3 regions of the Mesorhizobium sp. C089B genome follow, and region 1 is predicted to be linked to each of the others. Evidence: predicted binding sites of a transcription regulator. Region 1 holds the regulator's gene; each other region holds the start of a gene.
The links. The regulator LexA, encoded in region 1, represses DNA repair genes until DNA is damaged. The targets are predictions, from matches to a motif close to TGTTCNNNNTGTGTTCNG.
Positions count from the first base shown of each region.

Region 2: NLY44_RS23210 (DNA recombination protein RmuC) is a predicted target of LexA. The motif match lies at 2,863-2,880, and genes of this name have one in related genera.
Region 3: NLY44_RS24680 (putative DNA modification/repair radical SAM protein) is a predicted target of LexA. The motif match lies at 5,559-5,576, and genes of this name have one in related genera.

Region 1 is NZ_CP100469.1:1,407,491-1,415,498, reverse strand. Features, by position in the region: gene NLY44_RS07120 (AMP-binding protein) at 1-119, shown strand, start outside; gene kynA (tryptophan 2,3-dioxygenase) at 116-952, shown strand; gene NLY44_RS07110 (IS5 family transposase) at 1,122-2,225, opposite strand; gene kynU (kynureninase) at 2,368-3,615, opposite strand; gene NLY44_RS07100 (GntR family transcriptional regulator) at 3,783-4,547, shown strand; gene lexA (transcriptional repressor LexA) at 4,753-5,535, shown strand; gene NLY44_RS07090 (ComEC/Rec2 family competence protein) at 5,529-7,985, opposite strand.
Region 2 is NZ_CP100469.1:4,687,985-4,695,992, forward strand. Features, by position in the region: partial or broken gene NLY44_RS23195 (cation diffusion facilitator family transporter) at 1-106, shown strand, start outside; gene NLY44_RS23200 (GFA family protein) at 184-588, shown strand; gene NLY44_RS23205 (class I SAM-dependent methyltransferase) at 670-1,476, shown strand; gene NLY44_RS23210 (DNA recombination protein RmuC) at 1,577-2,830, opposite strand; gene def (peptide deformylase) at 2,934-3,464, shown strand; gene fmt (methionyl-tRNA formyltransferase) at 3,470-4,420, shown strand; gene NLY44_RS23225 (GNAT family N-acetyltransferase) at 4,417-4,923, shown strand; gene truA (tRNA pseudouridine(38-40) synthase TruA) at 4,935-5,690, shown strand; gene NLY44_RS23235 (hypothetical protein) at 5,687-6,292, opposite strand; gene dapE (succinyl-diaminopimelate desuccinylase) at 6,295-7,485, opposite strand; gene NLY44_RS23245 (2-dehydropantoate 2-reductase) at 7,601-8,008, shown strand, end outside.
Region 3 is NZ_CP100469.1:4,980,196-4,988,203, forward strand. Features, by position in the region: gene NLY44_RS24655 (CobW family GTP-binding protein) at 1-821, shown strand, start outside; gene NLY44_RS24660 (WD40 repeat domain-containing protein) at 1,071-2,045, shown strand; gene NLY44_RS24665 (hypothetical protein) at 2,047-2,499, opposite strand; gene NLY44_RS24670 (aspartate aminotransferase family protein) at 2,655-4,037, shown strand; gene NLY44_RS24675 (glutamine synthetase family protein) at 4,073-5,458, shown strand; gene NLY44_RS24680 (putative DNA modification/repair radical SAM protein) at 5,578-6,813, shown strand; gene NLY44_RS24685 (UdgX family uracil-DNA binding protein) at 6,816-8,008, shown strand, end outside.

The sequences.
Region 1 (8,008 bases):
TCAAGGCAACGATCGCGCCCTACAAATATCCGCGTTCGGTGAAGTTCATCGACGCCTTGCCCAAAACCCAGACCGGCAAGATCCAGCGCTTCCGGTTGCGCGCGGAGAAGATCAATTGATTAAGCCGCACGATCCGGCGTCCGATGGCGCGCAGATGTCGTTCAAGGAGCGGATGTCCTACAGCGACTATCTGCAGCTGGACAAGGTGCTCGATGCGCAGGCGCCGCTGTCTTCTGCCCATGACGAGATGCTGTTCATCATCCAGCATCAGACATCCGAATTGTGGATGAAACTGGCCCTCCACGAGATCGGCGCCGCGATCCGCTCGATCCGCGCCGACCGCCTCGAACCGAGCTTCAAGATGCTGTCGCGTGTCGCGCGCATCTTCGAGCAGCTCAACAATGCCTGGGACGTGCTGCGCACGATGACGCCAAGCGAATACACCGAGTTTCGCGACGCGCTCGGCCAATCCTCGGGCTTCCAGTCGTGGCAGTACCGCGCTATCGAGTTCATGGCCGGCAACCGCAACCTTGCCATGCTCGGGCCGCACAAGCACCGGCCCGACCTTACGGACAGGCTGGAAGCCATCCTGGCCACGCCGTCGCTCTATGACGAGGCGCTTCTGCTTTTGGCGCGCAATGGCTTCGACATCGGCGCCGACGCCGGGCGCACGGACTGGCGCGAGACGCGCGTCGAGAACGAAGAAGTGCTGGCTGCCTGGCAAACCGTCTACCGCGACCCGCAGCGCTACTGGATGCTCTACGAACTGGCCGAGAAGCTGGTCGACTTCGAGGATTATTTCCGCCGCTGGCGCTTCAACCACGTCACAACGGTCGAGCGCATCATCGGCTTGAAGCGCGGCACGGGCGGCACCTCAGGCGCCTCCTATCTGAAGAAGATGCTGGAGGTCGTGCTGTTTCCGGAGCTCTGGACGGTCCGCACCCGGCTCTAGAGCATTTCACCGTTTAACGGAAACGGCGAAATGCTCTAGCAGGCTGCTGCAAAAGTCTGATCGTTGCTGATCTCGATATTTTTGACGGAAGTTTTCTGTTGTCTGCGCGATTTTCGCGGCGGGTTGCAGCTGAGCTTGCTGCGCGAGTTGCGGTCCTTTCTGCTGACGGTTATGCGATCTGCCCTTTCAGGAGCTTTGGGATGCGAACCAGATTGTAGGCGATGACCGCAAAGGTGAAGACGGCCTCCACTCTTGGCTGCCCTCGCAATTTGGTTTTGGCCAATCCGCCCGGCTTCTTCACCCAGCCGAATATCTCCTCGATGCGTTTGCGGATGCGCTGGCTGATCACATAGCCGGCATGGCGCGTGGTGCGCCCGTCGATAGCGGTCTTGCGCACCGTGCCCGCGCTTGAGACCGTGCCTTGTATGGCGATGTGCGGAGTGACTTGGCGCTGGCGCAGGTCGCCAACGAAATCCATGACGTCATAGGCCTTGTCGGCGCCCAGCGTGATGCGATGTTTGCCTTGCCGCCGGTCGAGCATGACAAGCGTGGCTTCCCGCTCGGCCTTGCCGGTGGCGTGCGTCAACGTTGCATCGACCGCCAGCCCGTTGCGGTTCTCCATCAGCACATGGCCCATGAAGCACAGGCGGCTCGGATGGCCGTCCGCCTTGCGGTAGAGCCGGGCGTCGGGATCGGTCGTGGAGGCATGTGTCTGATTCGAGCGCTTCTCCTTGCGGAAGTTGCGCTCGCCATTGCGCCCTGGCCCTGGCGGATCGCCCGAACCATCCTTCGGGCGGAAGCTCTTCATCGAAGCCCAGGCATCGATCAGCGTGCCGTCCACCGAAAAATGCTCGCTCGACAGAAGCTTGCTCACCCGCTTGAGGCCCATCAGTTCACCCAAAAACTCTCGCGCCACATCGGCTTCAAGCAGCCGGTCGCGATTGTGGGTGAAAACCGTCGCATGCCACGCCGGCGCGTCAAGCGGCAGGCCAACGAACCAGCGGAACAGCAGATTGTAATCAATCTGCTCCATCAGTTGCCGTTCCGAACGAACCGAGAAGAACGCTTGCAGCAGTGTCGCCCGCAGCAACATCTCCGGTGGGATCGACGGCCGGCCCATGCCCGAATAGAGCGCCTCGAAGCGACCATCCAGACGACCAAGCACTTCATCGCACAACTGCCGGATCGCCCGCAGAGGATGATCCAACGGGATGCGCTTCTCTAACGGAACATAGCTGAAAAGGCTTCCCGGTCCTTCACTACGACCCCGCATCGCAAATCACTCCCGTTGTCAGACGAAAGTGAATCATAAAACAAAGCCAAATGCGACTTTTGCAGCAGCCTGCTAGCTCTTTGATTGACGCAATTTCGGACGGAAAACCGCTTCACACTTTTCCTGAAATTGCTCTAGTTTCTCACGTAACCGCGGTCTTCACCGCGAAGCGGGCGTCCTGCCAGGCGCCGGTGCGCAGAATATCCTCCAGGACTTCGACCGCCTGCCAGACATCGCCATATCCGACATAGAGCGGCGTGAAGCCGAAACGGATGGTCGACGGCGCCCGGAAATCGCCGATCACGCCGCGCTCGATCAGCGCGCGCATCACCTGATAGCCATGCGGATGGAGGAACGACACCTGGCTGCCGCGCTGGCTGCCGTCGCGAGGACTTTCCAGTTCAAGCCCGTAGGCGCCGCATCTGGCTTCGACGAGCTGGATAAACAGGTCGGTCAGCGCGATGCTTTTTCTGCGCACCGCCGCCATGTCGACGTCGTTCCAGATATCGAGCGCGCCCTTGAGCGCCCGCATCGACAGCACCGGCTGCGTTCCGCATAGGAAGCGGCGGATGCCGCTGCCGACGGCAAAGCCCTGCTCGAAGGCAAACGGCCGCGCATGGCCCCACCAGCCGCTGAGCGGCTGGCTGATATCACCATGGTGGCGCTCGGCCGCGTAGATGAAGGCCGGCGAGCCCGGGCCGCCATTGAGGTATTTGTAGGTGCAGCCGACAGCGAAATCGGCATTGGCACGGTCGAGTTCGACCGGCAAGGCGCCGGCGGTGTGGCAGAGATCCCAGATGATCAGCGCGCCGGCGTCATGTGCCTTGCGCGTCAGCGCCGCCATGTCGCGCAACTGGCCGGATTTGTAGTTGACGTGGTTGACCAGGATGACGGCAACGCTGTCGTCGATCAGGTCCTCGATTGCGGCCGCGTCGACGCCCTCCAGCCGCAGCCGCGTTCCCGGCCGGGTCGAGGCGACGCCTTCGGCCATGTAGAGGTCGGTCGGGAAACTGTCGCCCTCGGCAACGATGACCGACCGATTCGGCCGCATGCCGAGCGCGGCGTGCAGCAGCTTGTAGATGTTGATCGAGGTTGTGTCGCAGACCACCGTCTGCCCGTCAGCCGCGCCGATCAGTCGTCCGAGCTGATCTCCCAGTTCCACCGGCATGTTGAACCAGCCAGCCGTGTTCCAGGCGCGAATGAGGTCCTGCGCCCATTCCTGCGTGGCGGCCTGCTGCAGTTCGCTGAAGACGACCGCTGACGCGGCGCCCAGGGAATTGCCGTCGAGATAAATCACGCCTTGCGGCAAGACAAAGAGTTCGCGCATGGAGCGCAGCGGATCGGCGGCATCCATTGCTTCGATTGTAGCGAGATCGGGTGTCGTGCTCATGATCCGGCGCCCCTCCATGGACAAACGCGCGCGGCGGAGCCTGCCGCCCAAACATGCCGGCGATCTTGAGTGGTCGCCCTTGAACTGTCAAACATTATATATAATTCACCCATTGAAAGGCTTTGATATATAATGATCCGCCGAGCGTTTATATCTGATGGATCACGATGCTGGATGACGAGCAGACCTCGAAGACGGAAGCGGCCTATCGCCTGCTCAGGCGCGATATTCTTGCGACCCGGCTGGCGCCTGCCGCGCCGTTGAAGCTGAGCACGCTGCGCAACACCTACGGCATCGGCTGGACGCCGTTGCGCGAGGCGCTGTCGCGGCTGGAGGCGGAACGGCTTGTGACCGCCATCAGCAACCGCGGGTTTGCGGTCGCTCCCGTCTCTCGGGCGGAGCTCGAGGATTTGGCGCGTGCGCGGCTGGTGGTCGAACTGCCCCTGCTGGTGGAATCGATCGAGGAGGGCGACCGTGAGTGGGAAGACGCGGTCGTTGCCGCCCACTATCGTCTCTCACGGTGCGGGTCTGTTCTCGACGATCCATCGGATGATGCGGTCGACGCGTGGTACGAAAAACACGATGCCTTCCATGCGGCGCTGCTCAGTGCCGCGACATCCAGCTGGCTGCTGCGCTTCAATGCGACGATTTCCGACCAATTGCATCGCCATCACCGCTTTCTGGGTCTGGCCCCGACGCTGCGCGCCGCCGCCGGCCGCACGGATGGCCACCGGAAGGCCGTGGCGGCCCTGCGCGACGCCGTGGCGATCGAACACCATACCGCCCTGATGGAAGCGGCCCTCGATCGCGACGTCGAACGTGCGAAAACTCTGATGACCGCTCACATCGGCTACACGCTGCAGGTCTATGCCCAGAGTGAACCCGGCGCGGATGCTGCGCAGCCCCATCCGAAAAGGAAGCGGCGATCGTAGCCGACGACGCAGGGCACTTTGTCTTCGTTTCACCCCGTTGCCGGCCAACGACTACGAGCGCCGCTCGCGGTGCCGAACGTCACGCTGAACAAAACGTCAACACATTCATTAAACTTTAAAAGGTTGCGGAACACAACTGGAACAGATAGTGTTTGTTCTGGGTTTGTTTTTTCTGATTCTGGTTTCAGAACCCCTGGGGGCCGCGATGCTGACGCGCAAACAACATGAGCTTCTGATGTTCATCCATGAACGCCTGAAGGAGAGCGGAATCCCGCCGTCCTTCGATGAGATGAAGGAAGCGCTTGACCTCGCCTCCAAGTCCGGCATCCACCGCCTGATCACGGCGCTTGAGGAGCGCGGTTTCATTCGCCGGCTGCCGAACCGGGCGCGCGCGCTGGAAGTGCTGCGGCTGCCCGACTCGATCGCACCAGGCCTCAATGCGGCGAGGAAGTTTTCGCCGAGCGTCATTCAGGGCAGTCTTGGTCAAACCGGCCAAGGGCAAGGCGGCCAGGGACAAGGCGCGATGGGCCAAGGCGGTATCGGCCGCCAGATCAAGCCGGGCTCGCCGTCGCGTTCGATGTCGGCCGGCAATGACGACGCCGTTTCGGCGGTGTCGATCCCGGTGATGGGACGCATTGCTGCCGGTGTGCCGATCGACGCCATCCAGCATCAGACCCATTCGATCTCGGTGCCGCCTGACATGATCATGGGCGGTGAACACTACGCGCTCGAGGTCAAGGGCGATTCGATGATCGAGGCCGGCATTTTCGATGGCGACACGGTCATCATCCGCAATGCCGACACAGCCAGCCCCGGCGAGATCGTGGTGGCGTTGGTCGACGATGAGGAAGCGACCCTGAAACGCTTCCGCCGCAAGGGCGCCTCGATCGCCCTGGAAGCCGCCAACCCGGCCTACGAGACCCGCATTTTTGGACCGGACAGGGTGAAGGTGCAGGGCAAGCTTGTCGGATTGATCCGGCGCTACTGAGCCGGCTTGGGTTTGTACTTTTCACGCTGGTTGTAAGGCGGCAGGCCGCGCGCTTCGCGGGAGAAGCGGCGCTGCTCGTGCCAGGGGCGATACGGCTTGTCGACGGCGAAGCGGATGGTTGGCGCTGCAGCTGCCGATTGCGGATCGAAGAAGACGGCGGCGCTGCCGTCGCGGGCCAGCTGTTTCTTCGTCACGACCAGCACCAGCGGGTCGCGGCACGGATTGTAGGCCGTGGCGTCATCGATGACGATCAGGCTAGCGAAGGCACAGGCCGGCCGCGCCGTCTTGCGGTCTTTGGCAAGGGCTACAATGGCTCCGGAAGGGTGTCGGGCGATACAGAGATCGCCCATGCAATAGAAGGGCGACCCGGGCGGCAGATCGAGCGGATCGAGATCGAACCGCGTATCTGTTGCCTCGAAAATCTCGGGCGGGATAATGGTTTCGGCCCGCAGCGCCCGTTTCCAATTGTCCGTGGTGAATTCGTTGGAGCGTTCGCGGTTGAGGGCGAGTTCGCCGCCACCTATCGGCATGGCCACCAGATGTGCGTCCTCGGATATGAGCACGTCGGGCGTAAGCACCTGCGGCACCGTCAACAGGCCGGCCAGCGCGAAAGGCACGGCCGCCAGCCTGAGCCAGGTGGTGGCCATGGTGGCGATGACGAGGGCGACCGCCACCAACAGCACCGAGCGGATGGAGATCAGCCCGACGGCGTCGACCGGCGAGCGCTCGGAAATCCAGGCCGATATAGCGATCATCGCCATCAGACCCTTGCCCATCACATAGAGGAACGGCCCGTCGGCGCCGAACGGCATCGCCAGTGCGCTGAGCACGGCAAAGGGCATGACGATCAACGAAACAATCGGCATCACGGCCAGATTGGCGATCAGGCTGAGCGGCGACACACGCTGAAAATGCCAGATGGCGAACAGCAAGGTTGCACTGCCGGCGATGATCGAGGTCATGGCGAGGCCGCCCATGGCCAGCGCGAATTTTCGCGACAGGAAGCCGACGAAGGAGCGCTTTGCCAGCGGCGTTCTCACCTTGTCGGCGCGGTAATCGGCCCAGCCGGCATAGGCGCCGACAAGGGCGGCGGTGGCGGCAAACGACATCTGGAAGCTGGGACCGACCACCTCGTGCGGCGACACCAGGATGACGGCGATGGCGGAGATCGCCAGATTGCGCATGGTGAGTGCGGCGCGATCAAACAGCACGGCGACAAGCATGACCGCCAGCATGATGAAGCTGCGCTCGGCGGCAACCACGACGCCTGAAATAACGAGATAGGCGGCGATGGAGACGAGTGCTGCCACTGCTGCATATTTCTTGACTGGGCGGCGCGAAGAGAAATCGGGAAACAGCGCAAAGGCGCCACGCAGCAACGCCATGATGGTGCCGGCAACCAGCGCCATGTGCAGGCCGGAGATGGAGATGATGTGGTAGATGCCGGTGCGCCGCATCGCTTCGTTGACCTCGTCCGGGATGCCGGCGCGCACGCCGACAATCAACGCCGCGGCAATCTCGCCTTCGGCGCCGCCGATCTTGCCCCTGATATGGTCGGCAATGTTTTCGCGCGCGTTCTCGATTGCCGAGGAGAGCCGTGCGGTCAGCGGCGGCGGTCCCTGCGTAGCAATGGTTTTCGGATTGCCGAGAAAGAAGCCGCTGCCGCCGATGCCGGTGAAATAGCTGTCGAAGGAGAAATCGTAGCTCTCCGGCCGCACCGGACCGGTCGGCGGCAACAGCCTGGCATAGCCGGTGATCAGGGAGCCGGCGGTCATATCGGCGGGAACGGTCCGCGCCGAGAGCCTGACCCGCTCCGGGGCGTAGCGCAGCTTGGGGTAAGCGGTCGAAACCACGTCGAGCGTCAGCCTGATGCGCCCGCTCTCCATCTGTTCGAGACTGACGACGCGGCCGGTCAGCCGTGTCTGGATCTCGGAGCCGAGCATCTGCGTTCCGGCGCGCCAGGTCTCGACCTTGGCGGCGACGACGCCGAGCGCGCACAGCATCGCGGCCATGCAGAACAGATGCGTCCTCGGCCGAGGTCGCGTGGCGACAGCGCAACATGTCGCCAGCACCACAATGGCGATTGGCTGCGCAAAGCCGGGCTCGCCGGCCAGCGAGAAATAAATGATGACGCCGGCCGCCAGGAAAACCGGCACCAGCAGGAAGGCGACGCCCCGGTCGAGCTCCGTGTTGGCGGCCACGGCAAGGCTGCGGCGGAGCGCGGGCCATGACGGACGGCGAAGCCGTCTGCGCAGACGGGCGATAGATCCGGGCGCTGTGGCTTGCGCCGGCAAGGCGTGACCGGGCAGCGCAGGCGCGACGCCGGGATGCGGCTCCGGCAGCGCGAGGGGCAGCGGCTCGGCATAGGGACTATCGGCAAACAGCGAGCGTTCGCTGACGCTTGCCTCGGCGCCTTCGCCTTCCTTCGTGCCCCGGCCACGTCCAGCCATCGGGTCTGCCCCTTGCGCCCCAG
Region 2 (8,008 bases), 3.3 Mb from region 1:
CGCTCTTGAAAAAGAAATGCCGGAGATCACCAGACTGTTCGTCAAGCCGCAGACGACCGGAACGTGGGAGCACCGGCGCAAGCAGGTCGAGGCGGCGTCGGACTAGTTCTGGACCAGCAGTGCACCGTTGGCCCCATCGCCTGGTCCCGCTAAGATCACCCGACGGATTTCGGAGAATCAACCATGAAAATCGATGGTGGGTGCCATTGCGGCGCCATAACTTATGAAGCAGACGTCGACCCGGAAAAGACCTCTATCTGTCATTGCACCGACTGCCAGCAACTGACCGGCACCGCCTTTCGTGTCACTGTTCCCGCGCCTGAGGATCATTACAGGATCACCAAGGGCACACCGAAGGTCTATATCAAGACGGGATCGAGCGGCGCCAAGCGTGCCCAGGCGTTCTGCGGCGACTGCGGTTCGCATCTTTACGCAACGTCGGTTGGCGACGGGCCGAAGGTCTATGGGATCAGGGCGGGGACCGCGCGGCAACGCGAGGATCTCGTTCCGACCCAACAGAAATGGCACCGATCGGCCCTGCACTGGCTTCCGGAATTCGAGGGCGTAAGCATCGTAGAGGCGCAGTAGCACCTGCCTCCCGGTTAAACGCGGCCCAAACCAGCCAATAATGTGCTAGGCTAGCCATCAAACGGATGGCGGGGGATAGCAATGTCGGAAACGGACAAAGTGTTTGCCGGCTCGATTCCGGAAAACTACGACCGCTACATGGTGCCGCTGATCTTCGAGCCGTTCGCCGCGGATTTGGCACGACGGGCAGCGTCCTTGTCGCCCGGCGCCGTCCTGGAAGTCGCCGCCGGCACCGGCGTTGTTACCCGCGCATTGGCGCCAAAACTGTCCCCTGGCGCAAGCTATGTCGTGACCGACCTCAACCAGCCTATGCTCGACTACGCGGCCTCGCGACAAGCTCCCGACAGTCGCATACAATGGCGTCAGGCGGATGCTCTGGCGCTGCCGTTCGAAGATGCGGCTTTCGATCTCGTTTGCTGTCAGTTCGGCGCGATGTTCTTTCCCGACCGAGCCGCCGGCTATCGCGAAGCAAAGCGGGTCCTGAAGACCGGCGGCCATTTCCTGTTCAACGTGTGGGATCGCATCGAAGAGAATGTATTCGCCAATGATGTGACGAATGCTCTTGCGGAGATTTTTCCGAACGATCCGCCCCGCTTTCTCGCCCGCACGCCGCACGGCTACAATGACACTGCATTGATCCGCGGCGAGTTGGAAGTCGCAGGTTTCTCCCGTGTGGTGATCGACACGAGGGCCGAACAAAGCCGTGCCTCCTCGCCGCGCCTTCCGGCGGTTGCCTATTGCCAGGGAACTCCGCTTCGCAACGAAATCGAGGCCAGAGGAAAACTGGAAGCCGCAACCGATCACGCTGCGTCCGTGATTGCAGCCAGACACGGCAGCGGCGAGGTTGCGGCCAAGATCCAGGCGCACGTGATGGTGGCTACGGTCTAATGCATGTTGCCCAGAAGTGAGCCGCGGTTCTGGGACAACGACATTCATCAAAACAAAGACTTAAAGCGCGTCGTATGAATCCGTTTCAGCGCGACGCACTTTAATCGTCGCCTTCGACGACACGTAGCCTGAGCTGCCCCGTCTTGGAATCCGCCACCCGCACCCCGGCTTCGGCCTTGGCGGGTCCGCCACCGCGCACTTCGGCTTCGTTTTCGCCAAACTCCAGCGCTTCGATCTTTTGGCCGCGCTTGGTGACCTTCGACGTCGACACCAGTATCTCGTCGATATCCTTGGCCGACTGGCCAAAATGCGTCTGCAACCGGCGCACGCGTTCGTCGACGCGCGCGACGTCCTCCATCAGCCGGATCACCTCGCCCTGGATCAGATGCGCCTGTTCGCGCATGCGGGCGTCCTTGAGGATGGCCTGGATGACCTGGATCGACAGCATCAAAAGCGACGGCGAGACGATGATGACACGCGCCCGGTGCGCCTTCTGGACCACGGCGTCGAAATTCTCGTGGATTTCGGCGAACACCGATTCGGACGGCACGAACATGAAGGCGGTGTCCTGCGTCTCGCCCTGGATCAGGTATTTTTCCGAGATATCGCGGACGTGAATTTCGATGTCGCGGCGGAAAGCCTGGGCCGCGATCTTCTGTTGTTCGGCGCCATCGGCGGCGCGGATGGCGTTCCAGGCTTCCAGCGGAAACTTGGCGTCGATGGCAAGCTGCGGCGCACCGTTCGGCATCCTGACCAGGCAGTCGGGACGGCTGCCGTTTGACAGTGTTGCCTGGAACTCGTAGGCGCCCATCGGAAGGCCGTCGGCGACGATCGCCTCCATGCGCGACTGGCCGAAGGCGCCGCGCGTCTGCTTGTTGGACAGGATCGCCTGCAATTGCACGACCTGGCCGGCCAGCGACTGAATGTTGCCTTGCGCGGTGTCGATGACCGCCAGCCGTTCCTGCAGTTTGGCGAGGCTCTCATGCGTCGATTTGGTCTGTTCGGTCATGGTTTGACCGAGCCTGCCGGTCATGGCGTCGAGGCGCTGGCCGATCGACTGGTTGAGTTCGGCCTGCCTTGCGCCGAACACGTCGGCGATGGCGCCCATGCGGCCCTGCATCTCGGCCTGGCTTTGCAAAATGCCGGCCATCCGCGCCTCGGCGTCGCGGGCGTGGTCGGCGGCTTCCGCCGCGGCGATGGTGCGCGCCTTGGCCGATCGCCACAGCGCCACGACAAGCGCCAGGAACAGGCCGAGAAACACCAGCGCGCCGAGGGCCAGTGCATGGCCGAGCGTGATCGTCGTGGCGCCAAGCCGGGCAACGGGTTCGGAAAGGATGGTGCTCAGGTCGTTCATCCCGCCAGCATAGCCGATTCGCAGACCTGGCACAGATCAAAACGTGAACGAGACCGATTCGCACCGGTTGACGCTTCTCCTGCGACGTTTTAGGTGAGGCGCCATGTCGATCAAGCCGCTCATCATCCTTCCCGATCCTATCCTGCGCCAGGTTTCCAAACCGGTCGAACGTGTCGACGCGCCTTTGCGCAAACTGGCCGACGACATGCTGGCGACGATGTATGATGCGCCGGGCATCGGCTTGGCCGCAATCCAGATCGGCGAGCCGCTGCGCATGCTGGTCATCGACCTCGCCAAGGAAGACGAGCCGCCGGCGCCGCATGTCTTCATCAATCCCGAAATCCTCGAAAGCGCCGACGCTCGCTCGGTCTACGAGGAAGGCTGCCTGTCGATCCCGGACTATTACGCCGAGGTCGAGCGTCCCGCCTCGGTGCGCGTGAAATATCTCGACCGCGACGGCAAGCTGCAGGAGATCGAGGCCGAAGGCCTGATGGCGACCTGCCTGCAGCACGAGATCGACCATCTCAACGGTGTGCTGTTCATCGACCACATCTCGAAGCTGAAGCGCGACATGGTGGTCAAGAAGTTCAAGAAGCTCGCCAAGGACAAGGCGCCGGGCAAGCTGGTGGGATAGGGAAGATGCCGCTTCGCGTCATCTTCATGGGCACGCCGGAGTTTTCGGTGCCGGTGCTGCGCGCGATTGCCGAGGCCGGGCACGAGATAGCAGCCGTCTACACCCAGCCGCCGCGCGCCGCGGGCCGCCGCGGGCTGGAGCTGACACCGTCGCCGGTGCAGCGCGAGGCTGAGCGGCTGGGCATCGAAGTGCGCACGCCGCTGTCGCTGAAGGGCGAGGCCGAGCAAGCTGCTTTCCATGCGTTGCGTGCCGATGTCGCGGTCGTCGTCGCGTATGGTTTGCTGTTGCCGAAGGGTATTCTGGAGGCTCCGCGCCTCGGCTGCCTCAACGGCCACGCCTCGCTTTTGCCGCGTTGGCGTGGTGCAGCTCCCATCCAGCGCGCCATTATGGCCGGCGACGTCGAAACCGGCATGATGGTGATGCGCATGGAAGAGGGCCTGGACACCGGTCCGGTGGCACTGGTTGAAAAATGCGCCATAGAGCCCGACATGACGGCCGGCGATCTGCACGACCGCTTGATGAATATTGCTGCCACGCTGATGGTGGAAGCGCTGTCCCGATTGGAGACAAATACCCTGGCATCGACTTTGCAGGCGGCTGACAGGGTGACCTACGCCAGGAAAATCGATAAGTCGGAGACACGTGTGGACTGGACGCGCCCGGCTGCGGAGGTCCACAATCACATTCGCGGCCTGTCGCCATTCCCGGGCGCCTGGTGCGAGGCCGACATCGGCGGCCGCACGGAACGGCTGAAACTGCTTCGCTCGACGCTTTTGGAAGGCACGCTTTCTGAAAGCATGGGCGAGTCGGGAGGAATTCTCGATGACCGGCTGACGGTCGCCTGCGGGTCGGGCGCGGTCAGGCTGGTCGAAGTTCAACGGGCGGGCGGAAAGCCTGCTGCCGCGCAGGAGTTTCTGCGCGGGGCCAAGATCGAAAAAGGAATGAAGTTCTCATGAGCATGATGTCGATACGCGGCGCGACGCCGCGGGACCGCGAGGCCATACGCCTGGTCGAGGAACACGCATTCGGCCAGCAGGCGGAGGCCGGGCTGGTCGACGCTCTGGTCACCGGCGGCGACGCCGTTGTCGAACTGGTGGCGGAAGAAGACGGCCAGGTGGTCGGCCACATCCTGTTTTCCAGGCTGTTCGTCCAGAACGGCGGCAAGCAGTTCGCAGCCGTGGCGCTGGCGCCGTTGGCGGTGGAACCTTCGTTCCACGGCTCGGGCATTGGCGGTGCGCTGATCCGCGAAGCGCATATCCGCCTCAGGGATGGCGGCGAGACGCTCGCCGTTGTGTTGGGCGATCCGGCCTATTACGGCCGCTTCGGCTACAGCCATGCGCGCGCCGAAAAGTTCGAGAGCGAATATCAGGGCGAAGCGCTGCAGGCGCTGGCCTGGGGTGACGCACCCGAAAAAGGCAAACTGGTCTACGCCCAGGCCTTTACCGCACTCGCCGCCTGAACGAAGGGTGTATGCCGCGTTTTCGTCTCGATATCGAATATGACGGCAGCCTCTTCGCCGGCTGGCAACACCAGGCGGATCAGCCTTCGGTGCAGCAGGCGATAGAGCAGGCGATCGAGAAATTTTGCGGTGAGGCGGTGCGGATACGCGCCGCCGGCCGCACCGACGCCGGCGTGCATGCGACCGCCCAGGTGGCGCATGTCGACCTCGCCAAGGCATGGCCAAACGACAAGGTGCGCGACGCCGTCAACGCGCACCTGCAGGCGGCAGGCGCGCGCATCGCCATCCTGCAGGCCACGGTTGTCCCCAATGAGTTCGACGCCCGTTTCTCGGCCACCGGACGCCACTATCTCTACCGCATCCTCAACCGGCGCGCGCCTGCAGCGATGGAAAAGGGCAAGGTCTGGTGGGTGCCGAAGCGGCTCGATGCGGACGCCATGCACGAAGCGGCGAAAGTCCTGCTCGGCCGACATGACTTTACCACCTTCCGCTCGACGCAATGCCAGGCCAACAGTCCGGTGCGGACGCTGGAGCGGCTCGATGTAAGCCGCCAGGGCGACCTGATCGAAGTCAGGGCCTCGGCGCGCTCTTTCCTGCACAACCAGGTGCGCTCCATGGTCGGTTCGCTGAAACGCGTCGGCGACGGCGGCTGGACCGCCGCGGACCTCAAGGCCGCGCTCGCTGCGAAAAACCGCGCCGCCTGCGGCCAGGTGGCGCCGCCCGACGGGCTTTTTCTCGTCGGTGTAGACTATGCGGAAAAGTTCTAAGCCGGAGCGGCGGTCGGCACCGTGATGCCGAGCAGCGCCACCAGGGCGAACAAGACGGCTAGAGACACCACCAACATGCCTGCGAACACGGCACTGCCGACAGCCGCGCCCTTTCCGATCGCGGCGTTGGTCATCCGCCAGGAGAGTACCAGCGACAGCACCACCAGAACCAGCCACACCAATTCGGCAACCGGGTTGCCGGACGGCAGGAAAAGCCTGATCAGCGCTGAAGGCAGCAGCATCCAGGCGGTGATCGCCGACGCCCAGTTGCTGGCGACGACATAGTGGACGAAGCGGTCGCCGATGCCGGCGCGCGATGCGACCAGGGCAAGCACAACCAGGGGCAGCAGCCACGAGCCGAGGTCGACGGTCGCCAGGCGAATCAACATGCCCAGCCGGCCGGCGAACGCATTGGGATCGCCGATCTCGTTGGCCGTGCCGACCCAGCCGACGATCATCGCCGGCGCGGCGACGACGATGGCGAAGAAGGAATTCCAGAAGCCGTCCGCCGACAGGTCGAGCAGCCGCAAGCCGTCGGCCTTCCCGAGCATCAGCCGCCAGGCGCCGTTAAGCGATGAAGAGGTCTCGTCAACCGAAAGCATGATCAGCCCTGCTCGAACCAGTCATCGATGAAGCGCTGGTAGATTTGGGTCAGCGTCTCGAGGTCGGCCAGTGCGACGCGCTCGTCGACCATGTGCATGGTCTTGCCGACCAGGCCGAACTCGACCACCGGGCAATAGTCCTTGATGAAACGCGCATCCGAGGTTCCGCCCGAGGTGGACAGCGCCGGCTCCTTGCCGACCGTCGCCTTGATCGAGCCGCGCAGCGTCTCGATCAGCTTGTCGTCGCGCGTCAGGAAGACATGGCTCGGCCGGTCGCGCCAGATCAGCTCGTAGTCGACCGGCGTCTTGCCGGTCCGGTATTTCTTGCGCTTCGCCGCCTGGTCGAGGCGGTTATGGATCTCGGCCTGCACCGTCTCGGCAGTCCATGTGTCGTTGAAGCGGATGTTGAAGGTGGCTGTCGCCTTGGCCGGAATAACATTGGTCGCCGGGTTGCCGACATCGATCGAGGTCACTTCCAGATTGGTCGGCTGAAAATCCTTCGTGCCCTTGTCGAAGACGGGCGACAGCAAGGCGTCGACCAGGCTGATCAGGCCGCGCACCGGATTGTCGGCGAGCAATGGATAGGCGACATGGCCCTGGCGGCCGTTGACCGTGACACTGCCCGACATCGAGCCACGCCGGCCGATCTTGATCATGTCGCCGAGCGTGTCCGGATTGGTCGGCTCGCCAACGATCGCGGCGTCCCATCTCTCGCCCTTGGCCGCCGCCCAGTCGAGCAGTTTTGTCGTCCCGTTGATCGCCGGCCCCTCCTCGTCGCCGGTAATCAGCAGCGAGACCGAGCCTTTCGGACCACCCTTTTTCTCGACATGGCGCGCCACGGCGGCGATGAAACAGGCGATGCCGCCCTTCATGTCGACGGCGCCGCGGCCATACATCTCGCCCTTGGCGATCTCGGCGGCGAAGGGCGGATGCGTCCACGACGCCTCGTCGCCCGCCGGCACCACGTCGGTATGGCCGGCAAACATCAGATGCGGCCCGTTGCCGGAGCGACGCGCGTAGAGGTTCTCGATGTCGGGGGTGCCGTCTTCGGAAAACACAGGGCGTTCGACGGAAAAGCCGAGCGGCTTCAGCATGCCTTCCAGGGCAGCCAGCGCGCCGCCCTCGGCGGGCGTTACGGAGGCGCAGCGTATGAGGGTCGCGAGGTTGGCGGCGGGATCGGTCGGCAGTTTCATGGGCAAAGCGATAGTCGAAAGCGAAAGGCCTGTCACGGCCAGAGATGATGACCGATCCTGCCGCCGACATTATGGTTTTCCTGTCGTATAGTGCAGGCCAACACGAGATAATCGCATGGCCAACGCCGAAAAGACCATCGTCATTGCCGGCGCCGGCAGCATCGGCTGCTATGTCGGCGGTTGCCTGGCGCTGGCCGGACGCAAGGTGGTGTTTTTGGCGCGGCCAGACATAGCGACGGCCTTGCTGGGCGGTGGCCTGCGCATCACCGATCTCGATGGTCGCGACCGATCCATCCGGCCGGAGTCCGTCACCACCGATCCCGCCGCTGCCCTCGCCAGCGCCGACGTGGTGCTGGTGACGGTCAAGAACGGCGCTACCGAGGAGATGGCGTCGCTTGTTGCCGGACATGCGCGCGGCGATGTCGTGGTGGTCAGCCTGCAGAACGGCGTCGGCAATGCCGACCGGTTACGCGCCGTGCTCGGTGGCCGGACTGTACTCGCCGGCATGGTGCCGTTCAATGTC
Region 3 (8,008 bases), 3.2 Mb from region 1:
TCCGCGTCGTCGAAGGCCTGATGCGCCGTCCCGGCCGCTTCGACGCCATCGTCGTCGAGACCACCGGCCTCGCCGATCCTGTGCCGGTGGCGCAGACCTTCTTCATGGACGACGACGTGCGCTCCAAGACCAAACTCGACGCTGTCGTGGCTCTGGTCGACGCCAAGCACCTGCCGCTCAGGTTGAAGGATTCCAAGGAAGCCGAGGACCAGATCGCCTTCGCCGATGTCGTCGTGCTCAACAAGACCGACCTGGTGACGCCCGAAGAACTGGCCAAGGTCGAGGCCACCATCCGCGCCATCAACCCGGCGGCCAGGATCCACCGCACCACGCGCGCCGGCGTGGCGCTGTCCGAAGTGCTCGACCGCGGCGCCTTCGACCTGTCGCGCGCATTGGAAAACGACCCGCATTTCCTTGAGGCGCACGATCATGATCACGACCACCATGATCACGACCACGATCACCACGACCATGATCACGACCATCATCATCACGGTCACGCGCATCCCTCCGACATCCATGACGTGACCGTGCAGTCGGTGTCGCTGCGCGGCGGCGAGATGGACCCGAAGAAATTCTTCCCGTGGATCGAGAAGATCACTCAGATGGAAGGTCCCAACATCCTGCGGCTGAAAGGCATCATCGCGCTCAAGGGCGACGACGAGCGCTATGTCATCCAAGGCGTGCACATGATCATCGAAGGCGACCACCAGCGCGCTTGGAAAGACGGCGAAAAGCATGAGAGCCGGCTGGTGTTCATCGGCCGCGAGCTTGACGCCGAACGGCTGAAGAAGAGCTTTGACGCCTGCCAGGCGGCTTGATTTCCGGACTCTATGGCGCTAGCGCTGCCCGCTCTTCCTTCTCCCCTTGTGGGAGAAGGTGGCCTCGCGAAGCGAGGTCGGATGAGGGGTGCTCCAGCTCGGCACCGACGGCGATCCGTTCAACACCCCTCATCCGTCTCGGCGCTGCGCGCCGATCCACCTTCTCCCACAAGGGGAGAAGGTTGACGCCAGGCCTGGCCGCCTCAGTGGCTTCCCGGGAGTGGTGACAGCTTCATTGGAATGGTCCTGATGCCCACAGTTGCTCCCCTCGACCTGGAAGGTCACTGCCTTGCCGCCGTCTTCCTCGACAACGTGCCGCATTTTGCGCTCGCCGATGGGACAGTTCATAGGCTCGACAACGGCCACAAGACAATTCAGGCCAATGACGGCCTGCTCTCCACGTTCCATGACGCCGCCAACGACCGCCTGATCACCGGCGGCGAGGACGGCAAGATTTTTGCCGTTGCCGCCGGCGGCAATGTCAGCGAACTCGCCAGCGCCGGCAAGAAGTGGATCACCAGCGTCGCCGCCGGGCCGCAAGGCGCTATCGCCTATGCCACAGGCAAGACTGCGTTCGTGCGCTTTGCCGACGGCAAGACCAAAGAGTTTGCCCATCCACGTTCGGTCGAGGGGCTGGCCTTCTCCCCCAAGGGCATGCGCTTCGGCGTCGCCCGCTACAATGGCGCGACGCTGCATTTCCCGGCCGCCGAGGGCAGACCGGTGGAGCTGGAATGGGCCGGCGCCCATACCGGCGTCACCTTCTCGCCGGATGGCGCCTTCCTCGTCACCACCATGCAGGAAAACGCGCTGCATGGTTGGAAGCTCGCCGACGGCAAGCACATGCGCATGACCGGCTATCCCGGCAAGGTCAAAAGCCTGTCGTGGAGCGTGAAGGGCAAGTGGCTGGCGAGTTCCGGCGCGCCGGCGGCGATCGTCTGGCCGTTTTCGGGCAAGGACGGCCCGATGGGCAAGGCGCCGCTGGAGCTCGGCACGCGCGGCAACGCCATGGTGACATCGGTTGCCTGCCATCCGAGCCAGGATGTCGTCGCCGTCGGCTATGATGACGGCATGGTCATGGCGGTGCGCTTTACCGATGCCAAAGAGGTGCTGTTGCGCCGCCCGGGCATGGGCGCCATCACCGCGATGATGTGGGACAAGGAAGAGCGCCGGGTCGCCTTCGGCAGTGCCGCCGGCGACTGCGGCGTCATCGATATCTCGGCGTGACCTATTCGGCTCCGCACGACACCTTGCCGGTCAATTCTTTCGGCTTGCCGTCCTGTTCCGTGTCGGCGGCGTTGTCGTAGACGGCAAGCGTGTACCGGCCGTCATAGACGCCCTCGTCACTGGTCTTGGTCAGGATCGTCAGTTCGACAGAGTTGAATTTATCTCCGAGCTGATGCTCGTGGTAGACGTTCAGCCGCAACTCCTTGTCGTCCAGCCAGTACTGGGTGAGGTCGGAATCCTCGAAGATGGTCTTGCGCAGACTGTCGCCTTCCGGCCGGCCAAGTATCTCGAGATCGCCGCGAAAATTGAAGGTCGGGCCGCCCATACCTCTGGTGACCCCGGCGCCGACCTCGAATTGCACCGCTTTGTCATCGACGGAACACCAGACGCCGCCCGATGCGGAAGCCGCAGCGGCCGACAAGAGTAGCGCAATAGCGCAGATGATCGTCCGCATTTTTCTCCCCAAACCACAGACCCGATCGCATTGGCGCCCGACTGCGCCGGAAGGTCAAGTCTGCCGAACTTGCTGCTGACCCAATGCAGCGCACCAACACGGCCAATTGCGGTTGCCGTCGCCAATTGGGTAGTGTGCCGGCCGAGAGGGATTTCATGTACAGCACGAACAGTTCAAAGGCGTCCATTGGCGGTATCAGCCGTGACCGCATCGCTGCATTGCGGACAAGCGAGGCGAACACCTTCCGCAAGGCGCGGCCGAAATCGCAGGCCAAGGTCGGTAACGGCCTGCCAGGCTTCTTCGGCGGTGTGCCGATGCACTGGATGAACGACTGGCCGACGCCATTCCCGATCCTGGTCGAAAGCGCCAAGGGCGCCGCCATCACGGATATCGACGGCAACAGGCTGGACGATTTCTGCCTCGGCGACACCGGTTCGATGTTCGGCCATTCGCCGCCGCCGGTGGCGCGCGCCATCCGCCGCCAGGCCGGGCGCGGCCTGACCTATATGCTGCCTTCGGAAGATGCGCTGGCCATCGGGCCGCTGCTCATACAGCGTTTCGGTCTGCCGTTCTGGCAGATCGCCACCACCGCCACCGACGCCAACCGCTTCGCGCTGCGCGTCGCCCGCGCCGTCACCGGCCGCGAAAAGATACTGGTCTTCAACGGCTGCTATCACGGCTCGGTCGACGAGACGATGGTCCGGATGGTCGACGGCAAGCCCGTGAATCGGCCGGGGCTGGCGGGTGAGTTTCGCGACCTGACCAAGACGGCGAAGGTCATTGAATTCAACGATGTCGCCGCGCTGCAAGCAGCGCTCAAGGACAAGGATGTCGCCTGCGTCATTGCTGAGCCGGTGCTGACCAATTCCTGCATGGTGCTGCCCGATCCGGGTTTTCACGACGCCTTGCGCAAACTGACGCGCGCGGCCGGAACGCTGCTTCTGATAGACGAGACGCACACGATTTCGACTGGACCCGGCGGCTACACCAGGAAATTCGGACTACAGCCCGACCTGTTCGTGCTGGGCAAGCCGATCGCCGGCGGCGTGCCGGCAAGCGTGTGGGGCATGAGCGACGAGGTCGCCTCGCGCTATGCCGACTACAATCGAACCAAGGAGCCGGGCTATTCCGGCATGGGCACGACGCTGTCGGCGAACCCGCTGCAGTTCGCAGCCATGCGCGCAACGCTCGAAGAGGTGATGACGCAGGAGAATTATGCCCGGATGGATCGCCTCGCCCTGCGGCTCGATGCCGGGCTGACCGGCGTCATCGATCGCTACAATCTGCCCTGGCATGTCGCCCGCGTCGGCGCCCGCGTCGAGTTCATCTGCGCCCCTGGCCCGCTCAGGAACGGCGCCGAAGCCGAGACTGCCCATGCGCCGGAGCTTGAGGCGGCTATCCATGTCGCGCTGGTCAACCAGGGCGTGCTGATCGCGCCCTTTCACAACATGATGCTGATCTCACCGGCCACCACCGGCGCCCAGGTCAACCGGCTGATCACCGCCTTCGCCACGGTTGCGGCAAGGCTGACGGCATGAGACAAGCTGCCAAGCCAAACTCGAGTACACTAATCATGACTTCACCTTCGGGCTCGACGCCCGTCGAGGCGCAAGCCTTTCTCGACGCCCATCCCGAAATCGAAGCCTTCGATATCGTCTTGACCGACGCCAACGGCGTCGGCCGCGGCAAGATCGTGCGCCGGCATGAGCTGAAAAGCATCTTCGAGGGCGGCCGCCACATGCCGATCTCGATCCTCGGCCTCGACATCACCGGCGAGGATGTGCACGAAACCGGGCTGATCTGGACGACTGGAGACGGCGATCTCAGGGCATGGCCGATCCCCGGCACGCTGGTGCCGCTTTACGGCACGAACCCGCCGCGCGGCCAGTTGCTGATGGCGATGTACCATCTCGAGGGACAGCCTATGTCGTCGGACCCACGGCTGGCGCTGGCCAGGCAGGTCGACATATTGGCGGCCAAGGGCCTCTATCCCGCCGGCGCCTTCGAACTCGAATTTTTCCTGCTTGCCAATGAGCGTGACGCCGACGGCAAGGCAAAGCCAGCGGACGCCGTGCTCGACGGCCGCCGCTCGGCCAAGACGGAAGTCTATTCCGTCGACCATCTGCACGGCATGGAGCCGCTGTTTTCCGACATCTATGCCGCGGCTAAGGCGCAAGGCATTCCGGCCGAAACGGTGATTTCCGAATACGCGCCCGGCCAGTACGAGCTGACGCTGAACTATCGCAAGGATGTCATGCGGGCGGCCGACGACCTCGTCATGTTGAAGCGGCTGGTGCGGGCGCAGGCGCGCCGCCATGGTGTCACCGCCTGCTTCATGGCCAAGCCGATCGAAAAATACGCCGGCTCCGGCATGCATTTCCATGTTTCGTTGCAGGACAAGAACGGCCGTAACGTTTTTGCCGAGGCTGGCGGCGAAAGCTGGTCGCTGCCGCTGCTGCAGGGGCTCGGCGGGCTGATCCAGACCATGGCCGAATCGATGCTGGTGTTTGCGCCGCACGCCAATTCCTGGCGGCGCTTCGTCTCGCAGTCCTATGCGCCGGTGGCGCCGACCTGGGGCGTCAACAACCGTTCGGTGGCGCTGCGCATCCCGGCGGGCGACGCCAAGAACCGGCGCATCGAGCACCGGCCGTCGGGTGTCGACGCCAATCCCTACCTGATCGCGGCAACGGTGCTGGCCGGCATCATCAAGGGTCTGGATGAAGGCCTCGACCCCGGCCCCGAAACCACTGGGAATGGCTATGAAGCCGCCATCACGCGCACGACCATGCCGGTCGACTGGCGCGCTGCGATCGAGGCGGCGCGGGCATCGAGCTTCCTGAAAGAGGCGCTTGGCGAGGATCTGCATCGCACCTTCGTGGCGATCAAGCAGTCGGAGTATCTGCGCGTCGCCCGCACCGTCAGCGAGCTGGATTACCACCTCTACCTCCATGAGGTCTGAGAGACCGCCTGGAACTCGGGCAGTCGTCCTGCTAGCCCGACGATCAGGCGGCGATTACTTTTTCGCCGCCTGCATCAAATGAGGTGGCGCTGCAGCCTTCAAGAACATATCATGAACGGATGAGCGCACCTACCGTCCGTGAAAAGCTGGCAATCCTGTCTGACGCCGCCAAATACGATGCTTCCTGCGCCTCGTCCGGCTGGGCGAAGAAGGATTCGCTCCAATCCGGCGGTATCGGCTCCACAGAAGGCATGGGCATCTGCCATTCCTACGCGCCGGATGGCCGCTGCATTTCGCTCCTGAAAATCCTGCTCACCAATTTCTGCATTTACGATTGCAGCTACTGCATCAACCGCTCGTCATCGAATGTGCGCCGCGCCCGCTTTAGCATCGACGAGGTGGTGAAGCTGACCATGGATTTCTACCGGCGCAACTACATCGAGGGCCTCTTCCTGTCCTCCGGCGTCATCCGTTCGCCCGACGAGACCATGGCCGAGATGGTGGAGGTGGCGCGGCGGCTGCGGCTGGACGAAAAATTCTCCGGCTATATTCATCTGAAGACCATTCCGGAAAGCTCGGCCGAACTGGTCGAGCAGGCCGGGCTCTACGCCGACCGGCTGTCTATCAACGTCGAACTGCCGACCGATGAGGGCGTCAAGAAACTGGCGCCGGAGAAGAAGCCGGAAACGATCCGCCTTTCCATGGCGAACCTGCGCCGGAAGATGGAGGAAAAAGCCGAGCCGACGCTGAGGACCAAGAAGCGCGAACGCTTTGCGCCCGGAGGTCAGTCGACGCAGATGATCGTCGGCGCCGACAAGACATCCGACGACGGCATCTTGCACACCAGTGCGCGGCTCTATGGCAGCTACCATCTGCGGCGCGTCTATTACTCCGCCTTCAGCCCGATCCCGGATTCGTCATCGTCGCTGCCGCTGCAGAAACCGCCGCTGATGCGCGAGCACCGGCTCTATCAGGCCGACTGGCTGATGCGCTTCTACGGCTTTTCGCAGCCGGAAATCCTCGCCGGCAGCAGCGACGGCATGCTCGATCTCGCCATTGACCCCAAGCTCGCCTGGGCTTTGCGCAATCGGGCGAGGTTTCCCGTCGACATCAACCGCGCCGATCGGGAAGCGCTGCTGCGGGTTCCGGGTCTGGGCACCAAGGTGGTGGCGAAGATCCTTGAAACCCGCCGCCACCGACACATGCGGCTGGAAGATGTCGGACGGATCTGCCATTCGATCGCCAAGCTGAGGCCCTTCATCATCGCCGAAGGCTGGTCGCCGGGTGGACTAACGGACAAGACCGGCTTGCGCGACACGATCGTAAAGTCCTGCGAACAACTGTCTCTGTTTTGACCATGCAGCCGGCCCAGCTCGACCTTGCCCGATACACTGTCCGGCTAGCGAGCCAGACCGATTTCGCCGGTTGGCGCGATGCGGCACGGCGTCTGGCGCTGAATGAGGTCCGACCTGAGGATATTAGTTGGGGTGTCGGGTCCGACGCCAATGATACTCAAGATGCCTTGCCGGCGGTGCCAGAGGGCGCGCAGCTTACCGTCCCGCGCGAGTTCATCGCCCATGCCGAAACGGCCTTCTGCCACTCCGACCCCGGCCGGTTTGCCTTTCTCTACTGGATGCTTTGGCGCCTGCGCACCGAGCCGAAACTGCTGGCGATCGCATCCGATCCCGACACCAGGCGGCTCGAAGCCATGGAAAAGGCGGTGCGGCGCGACAGCCATAAGATGCATGCCTTCGTACGCTTCCGGAAGATCGGCGACGGCGAGAACGAGCGCTACGTCGCCTGGTTCGAGCCGGAGCATTTCATTGTCGAGCGCAACGCGGATTTCTTCGTCCGGCGGTTCACCGGCATGCGCTGGACCATCCTGACGCCCTATGCCTCCGCCGACTGGAACGGCGAAAGGCTGGCGATCGGGCCGGGTGCGGCCAAGGGCGATGCACCCGATCAGGACGACACCGAGGCGTTGTGGCTGACCTATTTCGAAAACATCTTCAACCCGGCGCGGCTCAAGGTGAAGGCGATGCAGAAGGAGATGCCGAAGAAATATTGGCGGAACCTTCCCGAGGCCTCGCTCATTCCAGATCTGATCGCAGGAGCGGACGAGGCCGCCAGGGATATGATTGCCAGACTGCCGACAACGCCGGCGCCGCACCACGCCAAGCTGCAGGCGAAACATTGGCCGAAGCGCGAGCCGGCCGAGGCGCCGGACGATGACGCCAACACCATTTCCGAGCTACGCGAAGCCGCGAAAGGCTGCCGCCGCTGCCCGTTGTGGCGCGACGCGACACAGACCGTGTTCGGCGAGGGGCCGGATGATGCCAAAGTGGTCTTCGTCGGCGAACAACCGGGCGATCAGGAAGATCTCGCCGGCAAACCTTTTGTCGGGCCAGCGGGCAAAGTGTTCGATGCAATTCTCGATGACGCAGGCGTCGACCGGCAAAAAGTCTACGTCACCAACGCCGTCAAGCATTTCAAGTTCGAGCCGCGCGGCAAGCGCCGCATCCATTCGAAGCCAAATGCCGGCGAAGTCCA